4 regions of the Pantoea deleyi genome follow, and region 3 is predicted to be linked to each of the others. Evidence: predicted binding sites of a transcription regulator. Region 3 holds the regulator's gene; each other region holds the start of a gene.

Region 1 (7,843 bases), 460 kb from region 3:
CAAAGCGAATCGCCTGCTCTTTGTTGCTGGCGGTCAGGCCGAGGAAGACGTTATCCGCGCCCAGCTTAAACAGGTGCGCGTTACCTTCATCGTAGCTGTCGGCCAGCGTCGTTTTCACGGTTTCGCGATGCGCATCACTGCGGTTAGCCGCCACCAGACGTTCGGTCAGGGTGCTGTAGAGCGCGCTGTCGAGGAAGTTATTCAGCGAAATATGCTGCGCGTGCGGTGCCTGGCGGATTGCGCGTTCGGTCAGGTCGCGATGCGTAATTACCAGATCGACATCACCGGGCAGGGCGTTGATCGCGGTATTGGTCACCGAGACATTGCTCAGACCGGCATCCTGCACTTTCTTACGCAGCACGCCTGCGCCCATGGCGCTGGAACCCATACCGGCATCGCAGGCGACAATGATTTTGCGCACGTGATGCAGGTCCACGCTCATGGCGTCGCTGGCGATCGCCGCACCGGGTGCGCTCTGGCCTTTGGACTGCGCTTTCATGTCATGCATGCGCTGGGTCGCGGCTTCGATGTCGTCATCTTCTTTTACTTTGCTGGTTTTCAGCAGGATAGCGGAAACCACGAAGGAGACGGCAAAGGCGGCTGCGATAGCGGCGACGTTCGCGAAGTAGGCGCCTTTTGGCGTCATCGCCAGCACCGCCAGGATAGAACCCGGTGACGCCGGAGAGACCAGGCCGCCGTTCAGGACGGTCAGCGTGAAGACGCCGGTCATCCCGCCCAGGATCACGGCCAGCAGCAGACGAGGCGCCATCAGCACGTAGGGGAAGTAGATCTCATGGATGCCGCCCAGGAAGTGGATAATGGCGGCACCGCCCGCAGACTGTTTTGCACTGCCACGGCCAAAGAACATGTAGGCCATCAGCACGCCCATGCCCGGGCCCGGGTTCGCTTCAATCAGGAAGAAGATCGATTTACCCGCTTCACTCGCCTGCTGGATGCCGAGCGGTGAGAAGATACCGTGGTTAATGGCGTTATTCAGGAACAGGATTTTCGCCGGTTCCACGAAGATCGAGGTCAGCGGCAGCAGGTTGTTCTGCACCATCAGGTTCACGCCCGCCGCCAGAATGTGCGACAGACCTTCAACCAGCGGGCCAATGGCCAGGAATGCCAGCAGGGCCAGCACCATCCCGATAATACCGGCCGAGAAGTTGTTCACCAGCATCTCGAAGCCGCTTTTGATTTTGCCGTCAATTGCCCGGTCGAACGACTTAATGGCCCAGCCACCCAGCGGACCGGCAATCATCGCACCCAGGAACATCGGCATATCTGCACCGACGATGACACCCATCGTGGTGATGGCACCGACCACGCCGCCGCGATCTCCGCCCACCAGACGTCCGCCGGTGAAACCGATCAGCAGCGGCAGCAGGTAAGTGATCATCGGGCCGACCAGTTTGGCCAGCGTTTCGTTCGGGATCCAGCCTGTTGGAATAAACAGTGCGGTGATGATACCCCAGGCGATAAACGCCCCGATGTTTGGCATCACCATATTACTCAGAAAGCGACCAAAGCTCTGTACTTTGACCTTCACTGATGAGGACATAAACCCACCCCTTATTGAGACGCGCTGCAATAGGAGAGCGCGTTTGTTTTTGTTTAGCCACCCCGACCCGAAGCCGGTGGTATTACTGTATGCACGCGGACTCTATCACGCGAATCTGGTACTGCGTAGGGCACGGAATTAGTGTGATCTGCATCACTGATTAAGGGGGCCTGCAGGGGGCATTAGCGTGACTCTGATCACATTTTATCGACCGATCGCCACCGTTATGTCGGATTTTTAGTCAGAATAGCCGGGTATCTGTGATGTACGTCACATCCTGAAAGAGGCGGTTTGTTATAGAAATGTGATGACAGTCACAAAATATTTTTGGTCGAAAATGCGCCAGATCACACTTCATTCAGCGGGTCGGAAAGGCGAAGAGAAAGCGTGAGGAGAGGGGCAGAGACATGACCTCTGCCCGTAAAGCGGGTTTACTGCTGAATGCCACCCTGAACGGCAGCCTGGGCCTGCGGCAGTGCCTGGGCGTTGGCAGAAAGCGTGCTCATCAGCGCGTTATACTGCGTGGCCTGATCCTGCGTCGGGAACTGCACGCCGCCATTGTTGAAGCTGACGCGGGCGCCCTGCAGTTGCAGGAAGTCGCCGGTCTGCACCGCACCCTGGCTCAGCGCCTGGAGCTTAGGCAGCAGCGGGATCAGCTGATTGGCGGGCACTGTCACCACTTTGTTATAGGCGGTGTCGTAGACTTTTTTCAGGTCGTCCGACTGCTTCAGGGCCGCTTTGCTGCTGTCTGCCTGCATTTTGGCGCTTTCAATCTGCTGGGTGACAATCACCAGGGCGCTGTTGGCCTGACGCAGCGAATCACGACGGCTGAGATAATCCTGCGGAACGCGAATCGCGGAAAGCTCATCCACCACCGGGCGCATTCCCTGCTCTACCGCTTTGTTCGCCTGCTGTGAGAAGCCATACAGAATGGCGTAATCGCTGGCGAAGTTGCCAAAGCTCTGCTTCTGGTTTTCGCTGAGGCTGGGAAGATGCTCGCCGCTGCGCATCACGGTATTCTGGAGAAAGTCGATAAATGCTTTACGCTGCTCGCCCTCTTTGTCACCACATGCGGTGAGCTGCAGCACGATCAGCGCGCCAGCGAGCATAATGCCGCCGCGTGCCATAAGGCGTGTAAATCCTGAAGCCATAGGGTCAACTCCTGTCGGTGATACTGTCTGATGTCCAGGTAGGAATGGCCTAAAGAATAGAACAAACCCGCGCCACGGCACAATGCGAAACCACCGCTAAAACAGGTGCTTTCTGAAATGGCGGTGGCAGAGCAGGATCGGCGGCGCGGCGGTGCACCCGGCATTGCCGGCTGGCGTCCCCCTCTCCGGGCGGCGTTTTCATGACGGCGGCCTTAAAACACCACGGCCTGCCCATCTTTCCGGCTTTCACTGGCCGCAATATAGAACCCCTGAGGATCGCGCACTATCACCTGCGCGCCGCCGAAGTTGTAGTTGCTCAGCGGATCTTCCAGCACCACGTTGTGGCCCATGCGGCGCAGGGTACTCAGGGTGTTGCGATCGAGGGTGGATTCAAAGACCACCTCGCGCCCCTGTACCACCCGCCAGCGCGGTGCATCAATCGCGGCCTGGGGATTCTGTCCGTGCAGCATGATACGCAGCGCCAGCTGAACGTGCCCCTGGGCCTGCATCGGGCCACCCATCACGCCAAACGCCATCAGCGGCTGGCCCTGCGGATCCTGCGCAAAGGCGGGAATGATGGTATGGAACGGGCGCTTACCACCAGCCACCACGTTGGGATGGGTCGGATCGCATGAGAAGCCCGCGCCGCGATTCTGCAGGCTGATGCCGGTGCCGGGAACCACCACGCCGGAGCCAAAGCCCATATAGTTGGACTGAATGAAGGAGACCATCATTCCCTGGCTGTCACCGGTGGCCACGTAGACAGTGCCGCTTTGCTGCGGCGAGCCAAAGCGGAAATCGCCCGCGCTGTCAGGATCGATTAACGCGGCCCGCTGGCGAAGATAGTCCCGGCTCAGCAGCAGCGCCGCCGGAAATTCCAGGTGATCTTCATCAGTGACATAGCGTTCGAGATCGACCAGTGCCAGCTTCATCGCCTCAATGGAGAGATGCAGCCACTGCGGTGAATCGGGTGCATAGCGGTTGATCTCCCACTCTTCCAGAATGCCCAGCGCGATCAGGGTCGCGATGCCCTGGCCGTTAGGCGGCAACTCCTGTACCGATCCACCGGCGAACGGATGCGACAGCAGGGTTACCCAGTCGGCACGATGGTTTTTCAAATCCTCCAGCGTCAGGGCAGCGCCATGCTCATGGGCGAAGGCCGCCATCTTCTGCGCCAGCGCGCCACGATAGAAGCTCTCGCCCTGGGTTTCAGCGATCTCCTGCAGCGTGGCGGCCTGCGCCGGGTTGCGGAACAGTTCCCCCGCCTGCGGCGGGCGGCCCTGCGGCGCAAAACAGTCGCTGAAGCCCGGCTGATCCCGCAGTTTGTCGTAGCCGCGCTGCCACAGCTGACCAATCAGCGGCGAGACCGGAAAACCGTCGCGCGCATACCCGATTGCCGGTTGCGCCAGGGTAGTGAGCGGCAGGGTGCCGAAGCGCTGCGCCAGTGAGACCCATGCCGACACCGCGCCAGGTACGGTCACTGACTCCCAGCCGGTTTCCGGCATGGTGTCAAACGCGGCGAAGCGGCCGGGATGCCAGGCGGCCGGGGCACGACCTGACGCATTGAGCCCATGCAGCTCACTGCCGTCCCAGACGATCGCAAATGCATCACTGCCGATGCCGTTTCCGGTCGGCTCCAGGACGGTGAGGGCGATAGCCGTGGCGATCGCTGCATCTACCGCGTTGCCACCCTGTTGCAGCATACGCAGGCCTGCCTGTGCCGCCAGCGGTTGTGACGTCGCCACCGCGTTACGTCCCATCATCGAGACGCGATGAGAGGGGTAGGCGACATTAAAATCTGTTTCACGCATCGCTTTTCCTTGCCGGGATCCGGTGTCTGGCCCGCCGTCTGCGCACCACTCAGGGAGTGCACTTTTGTCGCGCATGACGTCAGGCGTGAATGGCATAAACGCACCGGAATGAGGCGTCTGCCGTTTCTTAAAGGCCGCTGTTCAATAATCTGCTGAAAAAACAGCACTCAGATTAACGGATTTTCCCGCTCTGCACCGTGAGCCGACGCGCGGCAGCGCTGAAGGTCATGCCAGGATTATTCTTATTTTAATTAGAAAGATGAATATAAGTGTTCAGGAAGTAAACCATTGGCGTATATTTTGCACTCACTACCTGCAGAGGTGCAGCACCTCACAGAAATGAGAAGATGCCGGTAAAAAGCATGATGGCATCCACACAATTCGCAAACACACATTGATTTTTTTGCCCGCTATGAGGGCACAAAAATCAGCTGCCTCAGCACGTTAGAGGCGCTGGAATTTTTCCGGCAAACCATAGTTAAAAAAATAATTATAAATTGCGCGGCAAATCGTCAGGTCTCTATCCATACTTAGTCTCCCGGCATTTGTTGCATTGATCTGACAACTTTTAGAAATGCACCGCAGGCTGTGTCCCGTAATGGTTTCTCTCATAACAAAAACAAACCCTTGCGGGATCCAGCCTGGAACAGGCCCGGTTTCAGAGTCCTGACTTCAGGCTCGTACCTCTCTACTTTCACGTGCTTCATAGTGAGTTTTAAGGAGTTCTCTATGGAATTAAAAGACCCGATGTTTGAATTGCTCAGCAGCCTTGAGCAGATTGTTTTGACACGTGATGATCGCGCCGCCGAGTTACTCATTCAGCGTCAGCAACCCGCCCAGCCAGAACCGCAGCGTCTGCGTGAAATGACCGGCATGCAGGTTGATGAGTTTGCAAAGGTAATGGGCGTGAGCGTTTCTTCCGTGAAAAGCTGGGAAGCCCGCCGTACCCGTCCTTCCGCGACGGCGCAGAAACTGATGAAATTATTACATGCTAACCCGTATCTGGGACGGCAGTTGCTTGAGTGATCAGGCAGCAGGAAGAAACCCGCCGCTGGCGGGTTTTTTTATGGGCGTCAGGCGCTGTATTTCGCCGCCTGCCTGGTAAACCAGCTCTCCGGCACGCTGTAGGGCGGCTCCCGCAGCTGGGCCAGCCCGCTTTCGATAATCGTCGAAGCCTGCTGCCATAGCTGCGCATCACCCTGTTTCAGTAAGGCGATCTGAATCTGTTTTTCTACCAGGTAAATCCGTGCAAAATCGGGATCGAAACGGACGATCGCGCGGGTGTTGTCGATGATGTCCGCCAGTTTGATGGTCTGCGCCTCGGGACTGGCGCTGGCGGTGTGGCGGAAGTGCGCCACTTTACGGGCGGCGCGGTTCTTTGCGGTGGCGGGGGCGCTGTCGGTCAGCATCTCCACCAGACTGGCCACACGCTGACCAAAATGCGCTTCGATATCCTGTTGCGTCGTGGCGGTATCCTCCACCGTGTCGTGCAGCCAGGCCGCCGCTAAGAGCGCCTCGTCGTGACTGACGCTGCGCACCAGCTCTGCGACCGCAGCCGGATGAACGATGTATGGCTCATCGGTATATTTGCGGCGCTGACCGGCCCCGGCATGTGCCTCGGTGGCAAAGCGACGAGCCTGTTCTTCCAGTGAATCCTGCATGCTTTTCCCCCTGGCCAAAAGTTTGCTTGCAATTATCTAGCGCACTATCTATATTCATCAGTATGAACAGTGATCAAGATGACAAAAAAGTGAAACCGATGCCACTGTTGGTCGATCAGCAGCTCTGCTTTGCGCTTTATTCTGCCAACCTGGCGATGAGCAAAGTCTATCGCCAGCTGCTGAGCCAGCTCGATATTACCTATCCGCAATATCTGGTGATGCTGGTGCTGTGGCAGAAAGATGATGTCACGGTCTCGGAGATTGGCGAGCAGCTCTTTTTAGACTCGGCCACCTTAACGCCTTTGCTGAAGCGGCTGGAGAGCGCAGGTCTGATTAACCGGCAGCGCACCCGTCAGGATGAGCGGCAGGTTGCGGTGACGCTGACGGAGGACGGCCGGGCGCTGCGCGCCAGGGCTGAGACCATCCCAGACGCCGTTAAATGTGCCACGGCCTGTGAAGATGAGGCCCTGCTGGCCCTGAAATTACAACTGGATGGGTTGCGCGACAACCTGAACCAGTCCCGATAAAGATTGCGGTTGGGTGCGCCGCACCCACTGAACCTCACCGCCCGGTTACGGCTAAATAAGTAGCGGGCGATTAAATAGCGTAACGGAGAAATGTCATGTCTTTAGAACAAGTGGTTTACCGCGCCAAAGCCAAAGCAACCGGTGGTCGTGATGGTCGTGCAACCTCTTCTGATGGTGTGCTGGACGTGAAACTGGGCGTGCCAAAAGAGATGGGCGGTGCAGGCGGCGAAGTGACTAACCCTGAGCAGCTGTTTGCGGCGGGTTACTCTGCCTGCTTCATCGGCGCGATGAAGTTTGTTGCCGGCCGCGACAAAATCACCATGCCGAAAGATGCGTGGATCGAAGGTGAAGTCGGGATCGGTCCTATTCCCAACGGTTTTGGTATTGAAGCGACCCTGAATATTCATCTGCCTGGCATGGATGAAGCTGAAGCGCAGAAGCTGGTGGATGCGGCACACATTGTCTGCCCTTACTCAAACGCGACCCGCAACAACATTGACGTCACGCTGAATATCATCTGCTAAGTGTGCTGCGGGCCTGATATACAGGCCCGCTTCTTTTCTGCTGCGCGCTGCGGCCATCTCCTCGCCCGCCCTCTCGTGTATCAAAAAAAAGCACTAATCGGGTTATCAGTGATTATTTTCTGGCCTGATGAAGGCGGCCATGCTTTACTGAGCCACCTCGCGTTACAGCCTGTTAGCCCGTTCAGAATTTTCCTTCATCTTTGTCCGGTCCGCTTATTCGGCGAACTCTGTCGCGTTTCGGTAGTCACATAAAAAGATTTGGTCAAGCGCTTCACTCCGGAGAAACACCTTTTTTCATGAATTATATTAAAACCCTGTCTCAGCAAAAGTTATCGCTCTTGCTGGCGCTCTACCTCGGTATCTTACTGAATTTACCGATTTTCTATCGCCGTTTTGATGGTTTTCTCAGCCATTCTACGATAACGAACTGGCTGACTGCCGTCACCGAGGTGGTCGCCATTGTGCTGCTGACGTTCTTCCTGATGCGCCTGCTGTCGCTGGGAGGAAAGTGGTTTTATCGCGTGCTGGCCACGTTGATCGTGCTGATTTCTGTCGCCGCGGCCTATTACATGGCGTTTTTTAACGTCGTGATTGGTTACGGCATCGTG
Region 2 (7,843 bases), 560 kb from region 3:
GCCAGCACATCGAGTTGCTGTTCACTGAACACCAGCACCAGCGGATGAGAGAACTCTTCCAGGCGCAGCGTCAGCACGCGGCCGTTCAGGCGTTGCCGCGCTGATTTCAGGCCGCGATCGCGATAAAGAATACGGTTCAGCGCCGTTTCCAGACCTGCGGTAATCAAGGGCGTCAGGTTCATTACCATCTCACTCAGAACTTAAATCCACGATGCAGCGCCACGATGCCGCCGGTCATATTGGAGTAAGTGGTATTTTCAAAGCCGACATCGTTCATCATCGCTTTCAGGGTCTCCTGATCGGGATGCATGCGGATCGATTCGGCCAGATAGCGGTAGCTCTCTGCATCCTGCGCCACCAGCTGCCCGATACGCGGCAGAATGTGGAACGAGTAGGCGTCATACGCCTTGCTCAGCGGATCCAGCACGGGCTTAGAGAACTCCAGCACCAGCAGACGTCCGCCTGGCTTAAGGACACGGAACATTGAGGCCAGCGCCTTCTCTTTTTCCGTGACGTTGCGCAGGCCAAAGGAGATGGTGATGCAGTCGAAATAGTTATCGGGGAAAGGCAGCGCTTCTGCGTTGGCCTGCACGTAACTTACGTTGCCAACCACGCCCTGATTGCGCAGCTTTTCGCGGCCCATCTTCAGCATGGAGCTGTTGATATCGGCCAGAACAACCTGACCCGTTTCGCCGACCAGACGCGAGAATTTTGCCGTCAGATCGCCGGTTCCGCCCGCCAGGTCCAGCACGCGCTGACCGCGACGTACGCCGCTACTGTCAATGGTAAAACGCTTCCAGATGCGATGGACGCCAAACGACATCAAATCGTTCATCAGGTCATATTTTGCGGCTACGGAATGAAAAACGTCCGCGACTTTGTCCGCTTTTTCGCTTTTGGCGACCGTCTGAAAGCCAAAATGGGTGGTTTCCTGCTGTGATTCATCTGCCATCGGTTTTACCTGCTCCACAAACAATACTTCCCGAAGTGTATCAGAGTCACGGAAGTCAGGCACGTTGCGCCCATACTATTCGTGGAGGCGTCTCACACGCGACTCACTCTCCTCCCCTTCCCTCTCCTCATCGGCCTCCTCTTCCAGCCGGTTTTCTGGCATGGCGCGTTCGGCTAATTGCGGGTTGATGGGGCGTTTGATCTCCACGCCCAGCGCCCGGAACCCCTCGCTCTGCGCGATCAGGTTACCGCGCCCTTCTGCCAGCTTTTTCATCGCCTCGCGATAGCTGTTCTGGGCTTTATCCAGGCTATGGCCAATCCCGCTCATATCATCCACGAAGAGCCGCATCTTGTCGTAGAGCCGCGCTGCCCGATCGGCTATCCGCTGGGCATTGCGGCTCTGGTGCTCATAGCGCCACAGATTATTGATGGTGCGCAGCGCCACCAGCAGCGTGGTGGGGCTGACCAGCATAATGTTCTGCTGCAGCGCCTCGCTAATCAGTTCAGGCTGCCGATCGATCGCCAGCAGAAAGGCGGGCTCCACCGGAATAAACATCAGCACATAATCCAGCGACCGCAAGCCAGGCAACTGCTGATAATCTTTCCGGCTCAGCAGGCGGATGTGCGCACGCATGGCACTCACATGCTCCTGGATCGCCTGCTCACGGGCGATCTCATCCTCTGCGTTGAAATAGCGTTCATAGGCCACCAGCGTCATCTTGGCGTCCACCACCACATCTTTGCCCTGCGGCAGACGCACAATCACATCCGGCTGCATCCTGCCCTGCTGCTCAGACTGGATGCTGACCTGCGTTTCATATTCGTAGCCTTCCCGCAGCCCGGAGGCTTCCAGCACCCGGCTCAGCACCACTTCCCCCCAGTTCCCCTGAATTTTATTGTCGCCCTTCAGCGCTTTCGTCAGGTTGAGCGCCTCCTGCGCCATCTGCGCATTCAGCTGCTGCAGCTGGCGGATTTCATGGGTCAGGGTATGCCGTTCGCGTGCTTCTGCACCAAAGCTCTCATGCACCTGCCGGCGGAAACCATCCAGCTGCTCACGCAGCGGGCCGATCAGCCCGTTCAGGCTCTGACGGTTCTGTTCATCAACGCGACGGCCGCTGTTTTCGAAAATACGGTTGGCGAGGTTTTCAAACTGGGCGCTGAGACGCTGTTCGCTGTTGGTCAGCAGACGCTGTTTCTCTTCTGCGGCGTAGCGGGTCTCTTCCAGACGGATGGTCACTTCGCGCAGCTCCGCTTCCTGGGCGCTGTTCACCTCCAGCTGATTGCGCAGTTCGCGATTAAGCTGTTCGCTTTCGTTACGCCAGTAATCAAGCTGCTGCAGCCGTTCGGTGGCACCGCTCAGCGCGCCGTGAAGCTGACGCAGCTCCTGCTCCCGCTGCTGCGCCTGCTGCTGAAGCTGATCGACCTGCTGCTGCTGACGCTGTTGCGCCTCTTCCAGCAGACGGCGCTCGGTCTGAAAACGGGCGACCAGATGACCGGCACGTAACTGTGCCAGCATCCAGCCGATCCCTGCCCCGGCAAGCGCCAGACAGGCGCTGATGATGATGTGCTGATCCATGATTTCCCCCGACTCAGGCTGCTGAGGGAAAAGGTAGAGTCGCACTGTATGAATGTCCAGATAATTTTGCCGGGATTCAGCGCCTTAGAGGGCCGCGACCCGCAGCCTGCCCGCCTGCCACTCCTCGATCAGAAAAAAGGGCATGGGCAGCTGCCACTCGCCCTTGCTGACCGGCGCCAGATAGTCCCAGGTCGTCTCGCCAGCGGTGATCGCCACGCGCTGGCGGCTGCCATCCGCCGCCGCCGATTTTCCGCGCATACTGGCAAACCCGGCATTGCTGCCCACATGAAAATGGGGCGTCTGCCAGCGCACGGGCGCATGGTCAGGCCAGGGCCGGGCCTGGTGGAAATGGAAGAGTTCATCGTGGCTCAGGAGACTTTCCCGCACCGTCGGCCATAACGCCACCTTCAGGAAATACTGGTCGGTAAAGCGCTGGCTCCCCTGATACTGCGCGATGAAATCGCGCATCGCCTGCGCCACATGCCGGAAGACGCCGTGACAGCCGCCCCACATGCCCGCCAGCAGCAGTTCGGTATGAGAGAAGTAGTCACGCATATGGTGGAACCAGTAAGGCGAGGCGAGCCAGGCGTTAACCGCAGCCGCTTCGCGCTCCGAGAGCAGCGAGTCGGCATCGCGCACGATAAAGCGCTTTACCTGTGGATCGTCGAGCACCAGAAAACGCCACAGGGTCGGATAGAGCGTTTTCTCGTGCGACATATCGATCAGCCTGACATGCGGCTGATCCAGACGCTGCCAGACATGCTGCGGCACGCTGTCATCCAGATAGATACGGCAGGACCAGCCGGGATAGAGCGCCGGTGCCACCTCCACGTTTTTAATCAGGGTTTCACAGTAGCGAGGCTGATCGCCATACAGAGAGAAGGCGATAACGTTCTGCTCTGGCCGACTGAGATCGGCGGGTTCGGGCTGCGCGGCCGGAAAGGCCACACGCTGTCCCTGACTGAAACGCGCATCCGAGCGCATCAGCGAGGCCAGCCCATACTGCGCCATCTCTTCGCGTCTGTTGAGCCAGCCGCACACCTCGGTTAAGCCATCCAGCCAGGTGTCGGAGGCGGTGGCCTGCACCGCAGGCGGCGACTGAAGGATCTTCTGATAGATTTTGTACGCTTTCGCGTGCTGGCCCAGACGCAGCAGGCAGAGAGCATAGTCGCTCAGCACCTGCATCTGATTTGGCATTGACCGCAGCACCTCTTCACAGCAGCGGGCGGCCAGCGCATAGTCGCCCTGTTGCATGGCGGCGCGGAAACGTTCGGCACTGCGTTCCAGCCGCGCATTGAGAGCGGCGGGATTGAGACCAAGGGCAGGACGGCGGACAGGAGAGGTATGGCGCATAAACATCCTCAGGTTTAACTGATGTTACGCGCCGTTAATGACCAGCAGCAGGTTCTGAGTCCGGAAAACCTGCTGCCTGACGCGACCGTTACAGCAAGCGACGCGCCGCTTCGACCACAATCTTCACTGCGTCACTTTCTGTCTGCTTCATCGTGACCGCATCCGGGATCTCTTTCTGCGTACGGTTCACAATCACGCCCGCCACCATGCCGGCTCGCAGACCCTGGCTGGCGCACATGGTTAACAGTGTAGCGGATTCCATCTCATAGTTGAGTACGCCCATCTCCTGCCACTCCTTCATCGATCCCCTGAAGCGACTGACCACGCGGCCTGAAACGGTGTCGTAGCGCTCCTGGCCCGGATAGAAGGTATCAGACGAGGCGGTGATACCGATGTGGGTCTTCGCGCCACAGGCTTCTGCGGCCGCGACCAGGGCGGTGGTGCAGCTGAAATCGGCCACTGCCGGGAACTCCATCGGTGCGAAGTGCAGGCTGGCGCCATCCAGGCGAACCGACGCCGTGGTCACCAGCACATCGCCGACGTTGATATAGGGCTGGATCGCACCGGTGGTGCCAACGCGCAGGAAGGTGCGCACGCCAAGCTGCGCCAGCTCTTCGACCGCAATCGAGGTGGATGGGCCACCGATGCCGGTTGAGCAGACGACGACAGGCTTACCATCCAGCTTTGCCAGCCAGGAGGTAAATTCACGGTGTGAGGCGAGATGCGTGGCATCTTCCATCAGTCCGGCAATCTTCTTCACGCGCTCCGGATCGCCTGGCACAATCGCCAGGGTAGCGCCCTGCAGGTCGGCTTTGGTCAGGCCCAGATGGAAAACGTCAGACTGTGTCATTTTCAGACTCCTGTTAAGGGAAAGTATCGCGCCACTTTACGTCAGCACGCCGGATAAATATGTGACAGCTTTCACTTAAGAAAATGAAAGTTACATTTTTCAGACCACAGATTGAGACTATCGTCACACAAATACATCTTCCCGGTCGCGACTGTGCGCAGTAAGGCTGTGTCGGCGTTAGCGCAATGCTAAAGAGTGGGAGGATTTTATTCGCGGCTGATCCTGTAGCCCGGCACCTGGCGCGCGCAGTTTAACGCCAGGCTATAGTTACCTGATTGCGCAAATGCTTGCACGGAGAGACTAATGAAACCCAGTGATAATATGGCACAAAAACCGGCGACGGACGGCTTTGCCCCTGCCGTGCAGCCCACCGCCGCCACCACCATCATGACCGACAGTCCGGCCATTCAGGCGGGTGAAACCTCAGTGCCCAGCCAGGGCGAAAACATGCCAGCCTACTTCGCCAGACCGCAGGGCGCAGACGGCCCGCTGCCTGTGGTGCTGGTGGTGCAGGAGATCTTTGGTGTGCATGAACATATCCGGGACATCTGCCGCCGCCTGGCGCTGGAGGGCTATCTGGCTGTCGCGCCTGAACTCTATTTCCGCGAGGGCGATCCGTCGGAGTATCACGATATCCCGACGCTGTTCAGCGAACTGGTCAGCAAAGTGCCGGACAGCCAGGTGCTCTCCGATCTCGACCACGCCGCCAACTGGGCAGCCCGCAACGGCGGCGACATCCGCCGCATGGGCATTACCGGATTCTGCTGGGGTGGCCGCATCAGCTGGCTCTATGCCGCGCACAATCCCCAGCTGCGGGCCGCAGTCGCCTGGTATGGCCGACTGACCGGGGAGCGCACCCTGAAGCAGCAGAAGCATCCGATTGATATTGCTGTCGATCTCAATGCGCCGGTGCTGGGCCTGTATGGCGGTCAGGATGAGGGGATCCCGCTGGAGAGCGTCGAGCAGATGCGTCAGGCGCTGCATGCCGCCAATGCCACCGCCGAGATCATCGTCTATCCCGAAGCGGGACACGCGTTCAACGCCGACTACCGGCCGAGCTACCATGCGGAATCGGCCCAGGATGGCTGGCAGCGGATGCTGGCCTGGTTCAGGCAGTATGGCGTCGCCTCACGATAAATAAAAAACGGGCGCTTCTGCGCCCTTTTTTCCCCGTCAGACCCTCGGCTACGCCGTCTCTCCACGCAGTTTCTTCGCCGCTCTCACCATATTCGCCAGCGCCTGGCGCGTTTCCGTCCAGCCACGCGTTTTCAGTCCACAGTCCGGGTTTACCCACAGCCGCGCCTCCGGGATGCGCTTCGCCGCCTTCAGCAGCAACGCTTCGATGCCTTCGACGCTGGGGACGTTGGGCGAGTGAATATCATAGACGCCGGGGCCGATCTCATTGGGATAGTCGAAGTGTTCAAACGACGCCAGCAGATCCATGTCAGAGCGCGCGGTTTCAATGGTGATCACATCCGCATCCAGCGCCGCGATTGCCGCCATGATGTCGCTGAATTCGCAGTAACACATATGGGTGTGAATCTGGGTCTCGTCCCGCGCCACGCCCGCCGTCAGCCGGAAAGCCTCCACCGCCCAGTTCAGATAACCGGCCCAGGCCGAGTGATGCAGCGGCAGCCCCTCCCGCAGGGCCGGCTCATCAATCTGGATAATGCCGATACCCGCCTCCTGCAGATCCGCCACCTCATCCCGCAGCGCCAGCGCGATCTGTTTCGCGAGGGTTTCCCGTGGCACATCTTCACGCGGAAATGACCAGCAGAGGATCGTTACCGGGCCGGTCAGCATGCCTTTGACCGGTCTGTCCGTCAGCGACTGCGCATAACGGGCCCAGTCGACGGTAATCGGCGCCGGACGATAGACATCGCCGATGATGACGGGCGGCTTCACGCAGCGCGAACCGTAGCTCTGCACCCAGCCATTGCGGGTAAAGGCAAAGCCCTCCAGATGCTCGCCAAAGTACTCCACCATATCGTTACGTTCCGCTTCACCGTGCACCAGCACATCCAGCCCCAGCCGCTCCTGTTCGCGAATCGCCTGCCTGATATGCTCCGCGATACCGGTGCGATAATGGCGGCTGTCGAGCCGCCCCTGCTTAAAGTCGAGGCGCAGGCGGCGAATCTCCGTGGTCTGCGGAAAAGAGCCGATGGTCGTGGTGGGCCAGGCGGGCAGGCTCAGTCGCTGATGCTGCAGGCGACTCCGTACCGGCCAGGCGCTCTGGCGGGCACTCTGTTCGGGTGTAATGGCCTGCAGACGCTGCGCCACCACCGCATTATGCACGCGACGGGAGTGGGCGCGGGCGCGAATCGGCGCGCTCCAGGCGTCCAGCGATGCCGCATCGTTGCGGTTCAGGGCCTGACTCAGCAGCGACAGCTCACCACACTTCTGCAGCGCAAAGGCCAGCCAGCTTCTGACCTCCTCATCCAGATGCGTTTCAGTGCTGAGGTCGATCGGGCTGTGCAGCAGAGAGCAGGAGGAGCCGATCCAGAGCAACGGACGCCGGGCGGCCAGCGGTTGCAGGCGATCAAACCAGCGGCTCAGATCGGTGCGCCAGACGTTGCGTCCGTTGATGACGCCAAGCGACAACAGCCAGCTGGCGGGCAATTGCTGATGCAGGTGCTCAATATCGTCATCCCCATGAACCAGATCGACATGCAGCCCCTGCACCGGCAGCCTGCGGATCACCTCAAGGTTCTGCCCGATGCGGTCAAAATAGGTGGTCAGCAGCAGTCTGCAGTGACCCTGCAGGGCGTCATATGCCGGTTGAAAGGCGTCGCGCCATGCCTGCGGCAGCTCAAGGGCCAGGGCGGGTTCATCCATCTGGACCCACTCAATGCCACGCTTTGCCAGTTCCGCCAGCACCTGCTGATAGACGGGCAGGATCGCCCTCAGCAGCGAGAGGCGTTCAAACGGCGCGCCTTTGACCTTGCCCAGCCACAGATAGGTCACCGGGCCCAGCAGCACCGGCTTGATGTTATGCCCCAGCGCCAGCGCCTCATCCACCTCATCCAGCAACTGGGTCCAGCTCAGCTTAAAGGTCTGATCCCGGCTGAATTCCGGCACCAGATAGTGATAGTTAGTGTTAAACCATTTGGTCA
Region 3 (7,843 bases):
AACTTCGTTGATTACGTGAACAGCGGTTTCTATAACAACACCATTTTTCATCGCGTGATCCCGGGCTTTATGGTGCAGGGTGGGGGATTCACCACCGATATGCAGCAGAAGCAGACCAACGCGCCGATCAAAAACGAAGCTGACAATGGCCTGCGTAACCTGCGTGGCACCATCTCGATGGCGCGTACCGCCGACAAAGACAGCGCGACCAGCCAGTTCTTCCTGAACGTGGCGGACAATGCGTTCCTCGACCACGGACAGCGTGATTTTGGCTATGCCGTGTTTGGTAAGATCGTGAAAGGTCAGGATGTGGTAGAAAAAATTTCGCAGGTGCCAACCAAAGATGTTGGCCCTTACCAGAATGTCCCGTCCAAACCGGTTGTCATTCTCTCCGCCAAAGTCCTGCCTTAAGCCTCCCTGTTGCCCTCTCCGGAGGGCGACAGCCTGCCGCCTCCGGCAAAGCCAGAATTTGCTCTTATACTTAGGGCAAAAAACCTGAGCAGGAGGCGGTATGGCGAACAGACTCACCGAAAAACAGAAAGTCACCCTGTGGCAGCAGCGGCGTAGCGCCAGCTATCAGGCCAGTTGCCGTCTGGAGGGCTTTGCACCGAATGAAACCAGCGTTAACAGCGATGATGCGGCGGCACGCCTGGCGTCCCTGAGGAGGCAATATGGACTCTAACAGCGCCGTCAGTCAGGATCCTTACCTGTGGCAGCATGACAACGTGCTGAAAAACCTGGCCGATATTCACGATGCCGCCCAGCTGCGCAAGGCGGAGCTGAGCTTCAGCGCGGCGCGGGCCGCGACACTGGAACTGGGCCCGCGCAATCCGGGGCTGCCCTATCTGCGTCTGATCCACCGCACGCTGTTCCAGGATATCTACAGCTGGGCGGGTGAGCTGCGCACCATCGATATCTGGCGCGATGAGACGCCCTTCTGCCATTTCGAATATATCGAAAAAGAGGGCAACGCGCTGATGGCCGCGCTGGAGGAGGAGAAGGGGCTGGCGGAGCTGCCGCGCGAGGAGTTTATCCGCCGCATCGCGCACTACTATTGTGAAATCAATATGCTGCACCCGTTTCGTCACGGGAATGGCCGCGCACAGCGCATCTTCTTCGAACAGCTGGCGCTGCATGCCGGTTATCTGCTGTCGTGGGAAGAGACGGATGCGGAAAGCTGGAAAGCGGCGAATCAGGCTGGCGTGGCCGGCGATCTGGAACCGCTGGAGCAGGTGTTTGCGAAAGTGGTGAGTGAGGCAGCTTAACCGCGTAGAATAGCGGCGCGGGTTATCACTCTGGATGGTTCATGCTGCTGCTTATCGACAACTACGACTCCTTTACCTGGAATCTTTATCAATATTTCTGTGAACTGGGCGCAGAAGTGCAGGTGGTGCGCAATGATGCCATCACCCTGGCACAGATGGCGGCCTTACCGCTGACCCATCTGGTGATCTCGCCAGGTCCCTGCACGCCGTCGGAGTCGGGAATTTCGCTGGCGGCGATCAGGCACTTTGCCGGTCAGCTGCCGGTGCTGGGTGTCTGCCTGGGGCATCAGGCGATCGCCCAGGCGTATGGCGCACAGGTGGTGCGGGCGCGTCAGGTGATGCACGGCAAAACGTCCGCTATTCAGCACACCGGTCAGGGTGTGTTTCGCGATCTCAATAATCCCCTGACCGTGACCCGCTACCATTCGCTGATTGTGCAGCGTGATTCCCTGCCGGACGATTTTGAGATAACGGCCTGGACGGTGCGTGACGGCGAACCCGACGAAATCATGGGATTCCGCCACAAGACCCTTGCCCTGGAGGGCGTGCAGTTCCATCCCGAGAGCATTCTCAGCGAACAGGGCCACCAGCTGCTGCGCAATTTCCTGACGCAATAAGTTGCCTTTGAGTGATTTTTTATGCATATTTTGTGATTATTATTTCAAGGTTGCACAAACATCATTCAAATGGGGTCATCAATGGCAGCGGAAAAAATTGCGGTCACGCGGGAGACGTTCGATAACGTTATTTTGCCTGTTTATGCACCTGCGCAGTTCGTGCCGGTAAAAGGCAAGGGCAGCCGTGTATGGGATCAGCAGGGCAAAGAGTATATCGATTTCTCGGGTGGCATCGCCGTCACCGCACTTGGACACTGCCATCCTGCGCTGGTTGAGACGCTGAAAAGCCAGGGCGAGACGCTGTGGCACACCAGCAACGTGTTCACCAACGAACCGGCGCTGCGTCTCGCCAGTAAACTCATTCACGCCACCTTTGCCGAGCGCGTTTTCTTCGCGAACTCCGGCGCCGAAGCCAACGAAGCCGCATTTAAGCTGGCGCGCTATTACGCCTGCAAGCGCCACAGCCCGTTCAAAAGCAAGATCATCGCCTTCCACAACGCTTTTCATGGCCGGACGCTCTTTACCGTCACGGTCGGCGGGCAGCCAAAATATTCAGACGGATTCGGGCCTAAACCGGCAGATATCGTCCATGTGCCGTTCAACGACCTGGACGCGGTGAAAGCGGTGATTGACGACCATACCTGCGCCATCGTGGTTGAGCCTGTTCAGGGGGAAGGCGGCGTGATGCCTGCCACACAGGCCTTTATGCAGGGGTTGCGTGAGCTTTGCGATCAGCACCAGGCGCTGCTGGTGCTGGATGAGGTGCAGAGCGGCATGGGGCGCAGCGGCAAGCTCTTCGCCTATGAGCACTATGGCATTCAGCCCGATATCCTGACCTCGGCCAAAGCGCTGGGCGGCGGGTTCCCGGTCAGCGCCATGCTGACCACCAATGAGATTGCCTCGACGATGGCGCCGGGCGTTCATGGCACCACCTATGGCGGGAATCCTCTGGCCTGCGCCATCGCCGAAACCGCGCTGGATATCATCAACACCCCGGCCGTGCTGGCGGGCGTGGAAGAGCGTCGTCAGCACTTTGTGACGGCGCTGCAGGCGATTGACGCGAAGTATGATCTGTTCAGCGATATTCGCGGCAAGGGGCTGCTGATTGGTGCGGCGCTGAAGCCTCAGCACGCCGGTAAATCGCGCGACATCCTGAATGCCGCGGCGGCCGAAGGGGTGATGGTGCTGGTTGCCGGTACTGACGTGATGCGTTTCGCGCCGTCACTGATCATTGAACCCACTGACATCGAAGAGGGCATGCGTCGCTTCGCCACGGCGGTCGGCAAAGTGCTCAACGGCTAAATCAGCGCTTCCGTAAATGCCGGATCAGCCAGCGGCCATGTTGCGGTCGCTGGCTCCACGCCAGCGATGAGATGGTGTGCATCACGCTCAGATGATCGAGGATGCGCCGCACATGCTGCTCCACGACCGTAACCGGCCCCTCACTGATATTCTCCAGCTCATCCAGCAGGTTGACCTGCGAGCTTGCACCCTCATACTCCAGCCGCTGCTGACACCGCTGCAGCGCGATTTCACAGGATTGCAGATAGCGCTCGGCCAGCGAGGCGGTGAGCATGGTGTGTTCGCGCGCCAGAATCGTCATCGCATTGATATGCTCGACGATAAACTGGCTGTGCGTCACCCAGAGCCGCATATCTTTCAGATACTGGGCGTTGAACGCCGGTTCCTGCATCGCCTGATTAAGGGAGTTGAACAGCGCATTGTGTGCCTGATTCACCTGCACGCGCTGGTAAGCCAGCTTGCCGGGCGATTGCTCATCGCCCAGCAGCAGCCGCAGCGCATCCTGATAGGTTTCCAGGGCATCATGCGCGTTCTGCCGCAGCAGGCCACTCTGCCACTGCGGCCAGAGCCAGAGCATTCCGCCAAAGGCGATCAGACAGCCCATCAGCGTATCCATCAGGCGCGGCAGCAGAAACTGCGCGCCGTTCAGCGACAGCAGCTGCAGCGAGTAGACGGCGGTCACCGTGAAGCCAATCATCGACCAGCCATAAAACTGACGGGTAAAGCGATAGCTGATAAAGGTGATGGCCAGCATGATCAGCAGCACCAGCGACTCCGGCACCGCCAGACGCAGCGTGGCGGCCGCGATCACCAGCCCGGCAAAGGTGCCCAGCGCCCGGTGCTGAATGCGGACGCGGGTGGCGCTGTAGCCGTTCTGGCTGACGAACATAATGGTCATCAGGATCCAGTAGGGCTTGGGAATGTTGAAGAACAGCGCCAGCGCGCTGCCCAGCATCAGCATGACCGCAAAGCGTCCGGCGGTACGCAGCGACGAGGAGCGCAGCGAGAGATAGCTGCGCAGGGCGGGCAGCAGCGGCAGACGACGCTGGCGATCGGCCATCAGGTCGCGCTGATAGAGCGGTTTCTGCGTGCGCAGGACCCGGGCAATCCGGTTGAAGTGATAGAGGCAGAAGTGCCCCACCGGATTGTCGGGATGCTGCCAGGTGATTTTCTCCAGCGCGCCGAGCTGTTTATCCATCGCGAAGCGCTCGGGTAACCGGTGATAGAGGATGTTATCCGCCAGCACCCGCAGCCGGGCCGAGATGGTTTTGGCATTCCAGCGGATCACCGCTTCGGCATGGCTCTGCTCGACCAGCTTCTGCACCTCTTCCGGCCGATGCAGGCTGACCGAGATATGCTCCTGCAGATCCAGCGCCACCTGAAAGGCGCGCGTCAGCCGCTTGTGGCTGTGGTCGCGGCTGGCCGACAGCATGTGCATCTGCTGATAACAGGTGTTGATCAGATCGACCACCTTCTGCTGACGAGCCAGCAGCGGCGGCAGGGCCTTCTCCGGATCGGTCAGCTGCGTCAGCAGGGTATATTTGGCGTCGCAGTAGTTGGCCAGCTCGCGGTAGATCAGGCTCAGGCTCTCGCGCATCGGCTGCTCTTTCCAGAGCCAGAACCAGAACCAGTTAAACAGCCCGTACCAGAGCGTACCGCCGATATAGAGCAGCGGCGGAACATAGATCGGCATGCGCCCGATCAGGCTCAGGGTAAAGATGGCGGCGATAAGGGTGCCGGGCAGCAGGCGGCCATGCAGCGGGCTGATCTCCCCGGTTACGCCGAGCAGCAGCGGCATAATAAACAGGATCAGCGGCAGCGGCACCGCCTGCAGGGTGAGCCACTGGATCAGGAAGCTGCCGAGGGCAAACAGGCTGCCACCGACGATCAGGCGTTTGAAGAAGCGTTTATGCGGCGTATCCAGACCGGCGATGTTGCAGCAGGCGGGCACCAGTGAGAAGAGCAGACCCTTTTGCAGGTCGCCAGCCAGCCAGCCCAGCGCCACCGGCAGGCAGAGCACCAGCGTTTGCCGCAGGGCGTAGTTCACTTCAGGATGGTAGATTATTCGACGCCACATCGGCTCAGCACAAACAATAACGGCGTGATGTTGCCATCACGCCGTGGGTGACAGGAATCAGCGGGTGCCGTAAACGACGATGGTTTTGCCGTGTGCAGAGATCAGGTTCTGATCTTCCAGCATCTTCAGAATACGGCCCACGGTTTCACGTGAACACCCTACAATCTGGCCAATTTCCTGACGCGTAATTTTAATTTGCATGCCGTCGGGATGCGTCATGGCATCTGGCTGTTTCGCCAGGTTAAGCAGGGTCTGTGCAATGCGTCCGGTAACGTCGAGGAAAGCGAGGTTACCCACTTTTTCGGACGTGACCTGCAGGCGACGCGCCATCTGCGACGAGAGTCGCATCAGGATGTCAGGGTTCACCTGGATCAGCTGACGGAATTTCTTATACGAAATCTCTGCCACTTCACACGCGCTTTTCGCACGTACCCAGGCGCTGCGCTCCTGGCCTTCTTCGAACAGGCCAAGCTCACCAATAAAATCACCCTGATTCAGGTAGGAAAGAATCATCTCTTTGCCTTCTTCATCTTTAATCAGAACCGCGACGGAACCTTTCACGATGTAGTAAAGCGTTTCTGCTTTTTCACCTTGATGAATCAGCGTACTTTTGGATGGATACTTGTGAATATGGCAATGGGACAGGAACCATTCGAGTGTAGGGTCTGTTTGCGGTTTGCCGAGAACCATTCGCTATTATCCTCTGTTGTAATCGTGCCCAAAATACAGGGGGCAGTTTTCCCTGTCAGGCGGTGAAAGCTTCAAGCGTTTTCCATTTCAGGAAATTATTCGGGCCGCATCAGGCGCAGTGCGCATCATTCTTCCCGGCTTCGTCATCGGGTGACGAAAAATATTTTCAGCACTGTTTGTAGCACAGCTTTAGCCGACTGTCTTCTGTTGTCTCGCTTCAGCTACGGGCGGATTTCTCCGGATTGCTGTTTACCAGGGGAAAGCGTACTCTGGCGGCAAAACAGTGTATTCCGGAGCAAAAAACATGCAGGCAAGAGTGAAGTGGGTAGAAGGGCTGACATTCCTCGGAGAATCCTCATCCGGCCATCAGATCCTGATGGATGGTAATTCAGGGGATAAAGCGCCCAGCCCAATGGAGATGGTGCTGATGGCGGCGGGCGGATGCAGCGCGATCGATGTGGTCTCAATTCTGCAAAAAGGCCGCAACGATGTGGCTGATTGTGAAGTAAAACTGACCTCAGAACGTCGTGAAGAGGCGCCGCGAATCTTTACGCACATCAACCTGCATTTTATCGTCAGTGGCAAAGCGCTCCAGGATAAAGCGGTCTCACGCGCGGTGGATCTTTCGGCGGAAAAATATTGCTCGGTCGCCATCATGCTGGGCAAAGGCGTGACGATCACGCACAGCTACGAAGTGATCGCGCTGTAACCGTCATCGGTGTTTGAGGTTGCCGGTAGTCTGTTGTCAGACCTTAGCATCGCAGAGAGTCTGCGTTGAGACAGTGATGGCGCAGCGAAGCGGGTCAGATCGGTAAAGCCGCAACGTCCGCCCTTTATGGCATGCTCTGCCCGCGCCCTCCTGGCGCGGGACACTTTCCGCTTCTGACGCTCTTCCCTGCCTGCTGAACTTTTCTGTTACGGCCAGATGCTTTCTGCCCGCGGTTGTCTATCGCGGCCTGACTGAAACCGGATGCGGCTACCGGACGTCTGCTTCCTGAAGCCTGCTCAGCGAGTTAAGCTTATCCGCTGCGATAACATTGCCTGCTCTGGTTTTTAAACCGTCTGAAGAGCGCTTTCCTGGCCCCTTACTCTATCCGTTTGCCTTCCATCAGCCGTTTCACCAGCGGGCCCATAATGAGCTCCATCGCCAGACCCATTTTGCCGCCCGGCACCACCAGCGTATTGATGTGCGAGATAAAGGAGCCCTGCAACATCGCCAGCAGATAGGGGAAGTCGATATCTTCCAGCGCCTGAAAGTGAATCACGACAAAACTCTCATCCAGCGACGGGATGGCACGGGCGGCGAACGGGTTGGAGGTGTCCACGGTCGGGACGCGCTGGAAGTTGATATGGGTGCGGGAGAACTGGGGCGTAATGAAGTTAATGTAATCCTCCATCGACCGGACCACCGAGTCCATCACCGCCTCACGGGAATGGCCGCGCTCGCCGGTATCGCGCACCAGCTTCTGGATCCACTCAAGGTTAACAATCGGCACCACGCCAACCAGCAGATCGACCTGCTCCGCCACGTTGTGCTGCGCCGTCACCACGCCGCCGTGCAGCCCCTCATAGAAAAGAATATCGGTGTTCTGCGGCAGCGGCTGCCACGGCGTAAAGGTACCCGGTACCTGATTCCACGGCACCGCCTCATCGTAGGTGTGCAGATATTTGCGCGACTGCCCCTGTCCGCTATAGCCATACTCTTTAAAGCTCTGCTCCAGCAGGCCAAAGTCATTGGCTTCGGGGCCGAAGTAGCTGACGTGACGTCCTAAATCGCGCGCCTTACGAATCGCCATATCCATCTCAGGACGGGTAAAACGGTGAAAACTGTCGCCTTCCAGCTCCGCCGCACGAAGATCAAGCTGCTGAAAGATTTTGCGAAACGCGAGGCT
Region 4 (7,843 bases), 1.2 Mb from region 3:
GCACCCGCCGGGCCGCATTGGCCAGCAGATCGTGTTTCAGCCCCGCTTTCTCCTCGGTGGGCGTGGTAATCCCGCGCTCCAGGCTCCAGGAGTTACAGCTGACAAAGGCGATATCGGGGTTGATCGTGCGCAGCAGCCGGCGGCCATGCTCACCGACGCACGACTGGCTGGAGTCGTCGATCCGCCCGCCGATAATCGTGACTTCAATCTGCTTAAACTCAGACAGAAACAGCGCAATGTGCAGATCTGCGGTGATCACCCGCAGCGGCAGATGGGTAAGCTGGCGCGCCAGCTCCAGCATGGTGGTGCCGGCATCCAGCACAACCGCATCCCCGGCACGCACGAAGCTGGCGGCGCAGGCCGCGATCGCCTGCTTTTCGGCCAGATTACGCTGCATCTTCTCCAGCGTGGTGGGCTGCGCAGGAATAAAACGATTCAGCGTGACGCCGCCATGGCTGCGGCTGATCACGCCCTCTTTATCCAGCTTAATCAGATCGCGCCGAATCGTGGCGGGTGAGGCGGAGATGGCGCTGACCAGTTGCTCAACAGTCACCAGATTATGGCTTTTGAGGTAATCCATAATCTGGTCAAGACGGCTCTGTCCGTTCATAGTTCCCTAAGCGAGCTGCATCGCGAGTTTAATCGAGATCGCCATGCTGTCAGACTTCGCTTTACCTGTCCAGGCGATATCAAACGCCGTGCCGTGGTCCGCCGAGGTGCGGATAAACGGCAGGCCTGCGGTGATATTGACGCCATCATAGAAGCCCAGCAGCTTCAGCGGAATGTGCCCCTGATCGTGGTACATCGCCACCACCATGTCATACAACCCCTCCTGGCACTGCAGGAATACTGTGTCCGGCGGGCAGGGCCCGTAAACGTCCACGCCCTGCGCCTTCATCGCCTGAATCGCGGGCGCAACCGTGGTGATCTCCTCATCCCCGAACAGCCCGTTCTCCCCGGCGTGAGGATTCACCCCCGCGACCGCGATGCGCGGGGCGCTATAACCGACACGGCGCAGGAAGGTATCCGCCATGCCAATCACCGTTTTGATGCGCGTCTGGTTCAGCGTGTCGAGGAATTTGCGCAGCGCGATGTGGGTCGTGACATGGATGACTTTCAGCTTATCGGTGTAGAGCACCATCGCGTAATCTTTGGTGTCGGTCAGGTGCGCCAGCAGTTCGGTGTGACCCGGATAGAGATGTCCGGCGGCATGCATCGCCTCTTTGTTCAGCGGTGCGGTGGCAATGGCGTGAACCTCACCCGCCAGCGCCAGTTCGGTGGCCCGTTTCACGCAGCGCCACGCCAGATCTCCCGCCGCTTTCTGCACCACGCCAGGTTTCAGGGCTGCGGGATCCGCCAGCGGCTCATCGATGACGTTGATAATGCCCGGCGCGAAGCGCGCATCCTGCACCCGATCCAGCACCCGCAATTCGGCCTGAGGCGTGATGTTCATCGCCATAATGCGGCGCAGCGTGCTGGCACAGCCAATCACTACGGCAGGAATGCCATTCAGCTCACCTTCAGAGAGCGACTTGATAATGATTTCCGGACTGATGCCCGCCGGATCGCCCATGGTGATCGCAATAATTTTACTCACTCGACTTCTCCTCAATAAAACCAATGGCTGCTACCAGAGTATTTGCATCACCAAAGCCACCCGCTTTGGTCATCACCGGCAGAGTAAATTCACTGTTAAGCAGAACCCCGTGCGGCACACAGCCCGCCACCAGACCCTGAATATGGAAGCCGCTGGCGCCTAGCGCCTGAGCGACGGCGATTGCCACGTCGCCTCCTGACAGATAGAGCGCATGCGGCAGCGCGGCGCGGCAGAGGCTTAAGGTCATCTCACCGAGCAAGCCGCAGATCGCCTCACCCAGTTGCTGGCGCGTCAGGCTGTGCTGCTGGCAGAGCGCCTCGATCGCGTGGCGCTGCGCGCGATGCTGGCAGGTCCGGATCACCGTATGACGACCGGCCCGCAGTGCGTCGGCCGCCTGCGCGATCCAGCGCGCCCGTTCCGGCCAGGCGGGCTGCTGAAACAGCTGAGTGATGTCCACCTCCACGATCTCAACGGCCCGCTGCTGCTGCAGGGCGGCGATCTGCTGCTGGGCGCTGTCGCTCATCGATCCCACCACCGCCAGCACCGGCCGGGCCGGGCGAACCGAGAGCGCCGCGCCCAGCGCATCGCTTAATCCGGCAGCCCCGACCAGCAGCGGCTTCTCGCGCAGTTGCGCCGCCGCCGCAATCAGCCGCGCCAGATCGGCCTCGTTTTCGGCATCCACCACTACCACGCCCTGCGCCGCGGCCAGCACGGCATCGAGCCGATCGCTGCGCAGCGTGGCGAGATCGATCTCCATGCCCTCGATCTGCATCTGATCGAGGACGCGGGCGCTGCGGATCGGGGTTTTGGGATCGCTGGCAAATTCGGTCTCCGTCAGCAAACGCTGATCGACCCACACGCAACCCTGCCGCGTGGTGCGGCCCAGTCGCGGCACCGCCGGTACCACCAGCGCCAGGGTTTTGCCGCTGGCGCGCAGCGCCGCCGCCGTTTCCGCACCCACGTTGCCGCGCAGCGTAGAGTCGATCTTTTTAAACAGCCAGCCTGTCTGAAACTGTGCCGCATGGTGCTGCACCACCTGCGTGACGCGCTCAGCCGCCTGCCCGGCACTGACGGCCCGGCTGTCGGTGCTGATCACCAACACATCCGCTGCGTCCGGCACCGACGTCCCCAGGCCAAAGAGCACCTGCACGCGGGCACAGGCCTGAGCCAGCCCGCTGCCCGCATCGTTGGCACCGGTAAAGTCATCGGCGATGACCAGTACCGCGGTTTTCCATCTTGATGAGCCCATCCTCACTCCTGTCAGGCGACTGCCATTTGCATTTGATTATATTCAATCATGATTGATTATATGTGAGCAAGTTCAAATTAATCGAAATCGATATGCCTTATAAATTTAGCCACACAGAGTGACTGAATTCGCATTGTGCTGAGCAAAATTAATCATGTGCTCCGCCGCGACAGTAAAGAGGGGATGAAATGAACATTAACAGCACGGTGATCAGCGGCTATCAGGCGCTGAACGACATGGGCTATCTGCTGCAGGGCGTCTCGGCAGCGGTCGTGGTCACGGACCGAAACATTGAGGCGATTCCGGCGGTGCAGGCGCTGATGGGGCAACTGCGGGATCGGATTCCGCAGCTCAGCCTGGTCAACAGCGTCCCGCCAGAGCCGAGCCAGCACGATGTTGCTGCGATCCTGGCGGCGCTTCCCCACCGGCAGGCCGATATGGTGATCGGCATCGGCGGTGGCAGCGTTCTGGATGTGGCGAAGCTGCTCTCGGTACTCTGCCTGGACGCGGCGCCGTCGCTCGACGCCCTGCTGGCGGGTGAAAAACCGCAGCGCCGCACCCGCTCGCTGCTGATCCCGACCACCGCCGGAACCGGTTCTGAAGCCACCCCCAATGCGATTCTGGCTATCCCAGAGAAGGAGACCAAAGTCGGTATTATTTCCCCGGTGATGCTGCCGGATGTGGTGGCGCTGGTGCCGGAACTCACCACCAGCATGCCCGCCCACATCGCCTCTTCGACCGGCATTGATGCGCTCTGCCATCTGATTGAGTGCTTCACGGCCAACGTCGCCAATCCGGTTAGCGACAACTATGCACTCACCGGCATGAAGAAGCTGTTCGCCAGTCTCGAAACCACGCTGCGCGAGCCAGACAATTTACAGGCGCGGCTGGAGATGCTCTGGGCCTCTTACTACGGCGGCGCGGCCATCGCCCATGCCGGTACCCATCTGGTGCACGCCCTCTCCTATCCGCTCGGCGGCAAATATCATCTGCCTCACGGCGTCGCCAACGCCATTCTGCTGGCGCCCTGCATGCGATTCGTCCGCCCGGCCGCGGTGAGCAAGTTCGCGCAGGCCTATGATCTGCTGCCCGATGCCGACAGCCGTTTAAGCGACGACGAGAAATCCCATGCGCTGGTGGAGTACTTCACCGCACTGGTTGAGCGGCTGCAGCTGCCTGCCAGTCTCGAAGCGCTGGGCATCAGCCCGGATCACCTGCCCTATCTGGTGGAAGCAGCACTCGACGTTCAGCGCCTGATGAAAAATGTGCCGATGAGTGTCAGCGCCGACGATGTGCGCGCTATCTATCTCACCCTGTTTCCTTCCCGCCAGGCGAATTGAGGATTGTTATGAATAAGAAAATAGAGGGCATTCTGACGGCCATCGTCACCCCTTTCGACCGGGAGGGGGCCTTTGACCCGGTGAAGCAGCGCGAGCAGGTCAGACGGCAGATCGACGCCGGTAACGGGATCTTCTGCGGCGGCACCAACGGCGAATTCTTTGTGCTGAACGAGCAGGAGAAGATTGCCGTCACCACGACCTGCGTCGATGAAGTCAACGGCCGGGTGCCGGTAGTGGCGCATATCGGAGAGATTTCGACCCGCGAAACCATCCGGCTCGGCCAGCAGATTGGCCGCCTGGGCGTGGATGCGGTGTCCGCGATCACGCCGTGGTTTGTTCCGCTGAAACAGCAGGAGCTGATTGACCACTATCAGCGCGTGGCGGATGCACTCACGGTGCCGCTGTTCCTCTACAACATCCCGGCACGCACCGGCAACACCCTGCAGCCCGACACGGTGCGCACGCTGGCGGCGCACCCGAACATCATCGGCATCAAAGACTCTGCCGGCAGCTATGAGAGCCTGAGCGGATTTCTGCAGGCCACTGCCGACTGCGAAGGTTTCGATGTCCTGAACGGTCCGGATTCGCTGATCCATCAGGGATTCGTTGACGGCTGTTCTGCGTCGATTTCCGGGCTGGCTAATGTGGCACCCGACGCGATCAACGCGATCTGGGCGCGCTTCAGCGCCGGCGACATCGCCGGTTCGCATCAGGCGCAGGAGAGCGTGACCGGCCTGCGCACCGCGCTCTACAGCATCGGTTTTTCACCGGCCGCCGTGAAAAAAGCGGTCAGCCTGCAGGGCTTTGAGGTCGGTGAAAGTCGCTATGCGGTGCAGTTCAGCGCCGAAGAGCAGCAGCAGATTCGTCAAATCGTGAACCACTACCTGCAATAACGTCCATCGCCTTTGCACACTATCGGTCAGATGAGAACGAACCTGATGGTCGCCATCTGCCAGAACAATCGAGGTCATGATGAAATCATTTTCAACTGAGAGCACCTTACTGATCGTCGGCATGGTGGTCGCCTATATTCTGTTCACTACCTGGCTGACCTGGCGGCTGCGCAGTAAAACCAGCGGCGACTTTATGGAAGGCTCGCGCGCCATGCCCGCCTTTATTGTCGGCATCATGCTGATGTCCGAGTATATCGGGGCCAAATCCACCATCGGCACCGCACAGGCGGCCTTTGAGGATGGCTTCGCCGCCTCCTGGTCGGTCATTGGCGCAGCGATTGGTTTTCCGCTGTTTGGCCTGATTCTGGTCAAACGCATTTATAACACCGGGAAGATCACGATCTCCGGCGCGATCGCCGAGAAATATGGCAGCTCGACCAAAAATATCATCTCGCTGATTATGATCTATGCGCTGCTGCTGGTGAACGTCGGTAACTACATCAGCGGCGCGGCGGCGATCTCCACCGTGTTAAAAGTCGATCTGACCCAGGCGGCCTTTATCACGGCGGTGGTCAGTACCTTCTACTTCGCGTTTGGCGGCATGAAAGGCGTCGCCTGGGTGACGCTGCTGCACAGCGCCATCAAGTACGCCGGGATCCTGATTATTCTCTATGTGGCGCTGAAGATGACCGGTGGCGTCGCGCCGATGATGGAGAAAATGCCGGCGTTCTACTGGACCTGGGATGGGCATGTCGGGGCCAGCACCATTGTCGCCTGGCTGATCGGTACCGTGGGATCGATCTTCTGTACCCAGTTTGTGATCCAGGCGATCTCCTCCACCAAAGATGTGAAGTCCGCGAAACGCGCAACCTGGATCGCCTTTATCTTCTGTCTGCCTATCGGCCTGGCGATGGCGCTGATTGGCGTGGCGGCGAAGTTTGCTCATCCCGATATCAAAAGCCTCTATGCGCTGCCGGTGTTTCTGCAGGATATGTCGCCGTGGCTGGCCGGGATCGTTACCACTTCGCTGGTGGCCTCGATCTTCGTCAGCGTCGGCACCGTCGCCCTGGCTATCGCCTCGCTGGTCGTGAAAGATTTCTATGTGCCCTACCGCAAACCCACTCCGGAGCGCGAATTTAAGGTCACGCGCTGGATCTCGATCGGTATCGGCTTCTTTCCGCTGCTGTTTGTCCTGTTCTTCCCGGAAGTATTGAAGCTCTCCTTCTTTACCCGCGCGATTCGCCTGTCGATCACCGTGGTGGCCATCATGGCGTTCTATCTGCCATGGTTTAAGAGCACGCGTGGCGCAAATGCCGGTCTGATTGGCGCCTGTCTGGTCACCTCCGTCTGGTTCCTGATGGGTAACCCTTTCGGTATCGACAATATGTATGTGGCGCTGATTACCCCGGCCATCATTATGGTGATTGACCGCTGCATTCCGTCACGTCAGTCTCAGCCTCAACCGCAACACAATGCACAAAAAAGTGGAGCCTAATATGACTCAGGAAACCGTCACCGCAGAACGCAACGGCCAGCTTGCGCCGCACCCGCAGGATAGCGCGCAGCAGGTTGCGATGCTGCCTTCCCCCTGCCCGCAGAACCACGCAGCTAACCTGCTGCCGCTGCCCGATGGCGATCTGCTCTGCGTCTGGTTTGGCGGCACACAGGAGGGGATCGCCGATATCTCTGTCTGGTGCTCACGACTGAAAAAGGGCAGCGATCGCTGGAGTGACGCAGAGAAACTCTCTGACGATCCGGGCCGATCCGAACAGAACCCGGTGCTGTTCCTCGATCCTGATCAGGTGCTGTGGCTGCTCTGGACAGCGCAGAAGTCGGGCAATCAGGACACCGCGATCGTCCGCTATCGCCAGTCTCACGATCTGGGCCAGAGCTGGGGCGAAATCCGCACCCTGCTGGATAAACCCGGCACCTTTATTCGCCAGCCGATCGTGGTGCTGCCCAACGGCAACTGGCTGCTGCCGGTCTTTTACTGCCTGACGCGGCCCGGAGAGAAATGGGTCGGCAGCTATGACGTCAGCGCGGTCAAAATCTCGGAAGATAAAGGCCGCAGCTGGCGCGACGTCAGCGTGCCTGACAGCACCGGCTGCGTGCACATGAACGTCACGCTGCTGGAGGATGGCTCCCTGCTGGCGCTCTACCGCAGCCGCTGGGCCGACCATATCTATCAGAGCCGCTCATTCGATCAGGGTGAGAGCTGGAGCGCGCCGGAACCGCTGTCGCTGCCCAACAATAACTCCTCGATTCAGGTCACCACGCTGCGCAACGGTCATCTGGCGCTGGTGTTCAACGCCATGAGCGCAGAGGGCGCTAAAGAGCGGCGGCTGTCGCTCTATGACGAGATCGAAGATGATGAAGAGGCGGCTGAAGGTGACGTGGCGGTCGCTGCCGAACCGGTGGTGCAGAGCGGTCGCACCGCCTTCTGGGGCGCACCACGCGCACCAATGACGCTGGCGATCTCTACGGATGGCGGTAAAAGCTGGCCACTGCAGCGCAATCTGGACGAGGGCGATGGCTACTGCATGACCAATAACTCCCAGCAGAAGCTGAACCGTGAATTCTCCTACCCCAGCATCAAGCAGGGGGTGAACGGCGAACTGCATATCGCCTACACCTGGTATCGTCAGGCGATTAAGTATGTGCGGGTCGGGGAGTCCTGGGTACAGGGAGGTGACGCGTGATCGCACGGATGGCGCTGGTGACCGGAGCCAGCTCCGGCATCGGCCAGGCGATTGCGGAGCGCCTG

The links. The regulator CRP, encoded in region 3, controls carbon source genes, mostly activating them, when cyclic AMP is high. The targets are predictions, from matches to a motif close to ATGTGANNNNNNTCACAT.
Region 1: J1C59_RS18480 (PTS mannitol transporter subunit IICBA) is a predicted target of CRP. The motif match lies at 1,820-1,837, and genes of this name have one in related genera.
Region 2: udp (uridine phosphorylase) is a predicted target of CRP. The motif match lies at 4,842-4,859, and genes of this name have one in related genera.
Region 4: J1C59_RS15250 (iron-containing alcohol dehydrogenase) is a predicted target of CRP. The motif match lies at 2,907-2,924, and genes of this name have one in related genera.

What each region holds. Positions count from the first base shown of each region.
Region 1 is NZ_CP071405.1:3,944,296-3,952,138, reverse strand. Features, by position in the region: gene J1C59_RS18480 (PTS mannitol transporter subunit IICBA) at 1-1,561, opposite strand, end outside; gene J1C59_RS18475 (DUF3053 domain-containing protein) at 1,993-2,712, opposite strand; gene J1C59_RS18470 (gamma-glutamyltransferase family protein) at 2,925-4,523, opposite strand; gene J1C59_RS18465 (HTH-type transcriptional regulator) at 5,253-5,549, shown strand; gene J1C59_RS18460 (HD domain-containing protein) at 5,597-6,184, opposite strand; gene J1C59_RS18455 (MarR family winged helix-turn-helix transcriptional regulator) at 6,247-6,711, shown strand; gene J1C59_RS18450 (organic hydroperoxide resistance protein) at 6,807-7,235, shown strand; gene eptB (kdo(2)-lipid A phosphoethanolamine 7''-transferase) at 7,532-7,843, shown strand, end outside.
Region 2 is NZ_CP071405.1:3,840,875-3,848,717, forward strand. Features, by position in the region: gene ubiJ (ubiquinone biosynthesis protein UbiJ) at 1-182, opposite strand, end outside; gene ubiE (bifunctional demethylmenaquinone methyltransferase/2-methoxy-6-polyprenyl-1,4-benzoquinol methylase UbiE) at 194-952, opposite strand; gene rmuC (DNA recombination protein RmuC) at 1,028-2,527, opposite strand; gene J1C59_RS18040 (tetratricopeptide repeat protein) at 2,612-3,880, opposite strand; gene udp (uridine phosphorylase) at 3,969-4,730, opposite strand; gene J1C59_RS18050 (dienelactone hydrolase family protein) at 5,034-5,867, shown strand; gene metE (5-methyltetrahydropteroyltriglutamate--homocysteine S-methyltransferase) at 5,916-7,843, opposite strand, start outside.
Region 3 is NZ_CP071405.1:413,717-421,559, forward strand. Features, by position in the region: gene ppiA (peptidylprolyl isomerase A) at 1-411, shown strand, start outside; gene J1C59_RS01885 (YhfG family protein) at 512-682, shown strand; gene J1C59_RS01890 (putative adenosine monophosphate-protein transferase Fic) at 672-1,265, shown strand; gene J1C59_RS01895 (aminodeoxychorismate/anthranilate synthase component II) at 1,307-1,882, shown strand; gene argD (bifunctional acetylornithine/succinyldiaminopimelate transaminase) at 1,964-3,184, shown strand; gene J1C59_RS01905 (YccS/YhfK family putative transporter) at 3,186-5,261, opposite strand; gene crp (cAMP-activated global transcriptional regulator CRP) at 5,319-5,951, opposite strand; gene J1C59_RS01915 (OsmC family protein) at 6,256-6,660, shown strand; gene J1C59_RS01920 (phosphoribulokinase) at 7,037-7,843, opposite strand, start outside.
Region 4 is NZ_CP071405.1:3,208,442-3,216,284, forward strand. Features, by position in the region: gene J1C59_RS15235 (DeoR/GlpR family DNA-binding transcription regulator) at 1-610, opposite strand, end outside; gene J1C59_RS15240 (D-threonate 4-phosphate dehydrogenase) at 617-1,597, opposite strand; gene dtnK (D-threonate kinase) at 1,590-2,846, opposite strand; gene J1C59_RS15250 (iron-containing alcohol dehydrogenase) at 3,035-4,186, shown strand; gene J1C59_RS15255 (dihydrodipicolinate synthase family protein) at 4,195-5,079, shown strand; gene J1C59_RS15260 (sodium:solute symporter family protein) at 5,159-6,574, shown strand; gene J1C59_RS15265 (sialidase family protein) at 6,576-7,778, shown strand; gene J1C59_RS15270 (SDR family NAD(P)-dependent oxidoreductase) at 7,775-7,843, shown strand, end outside.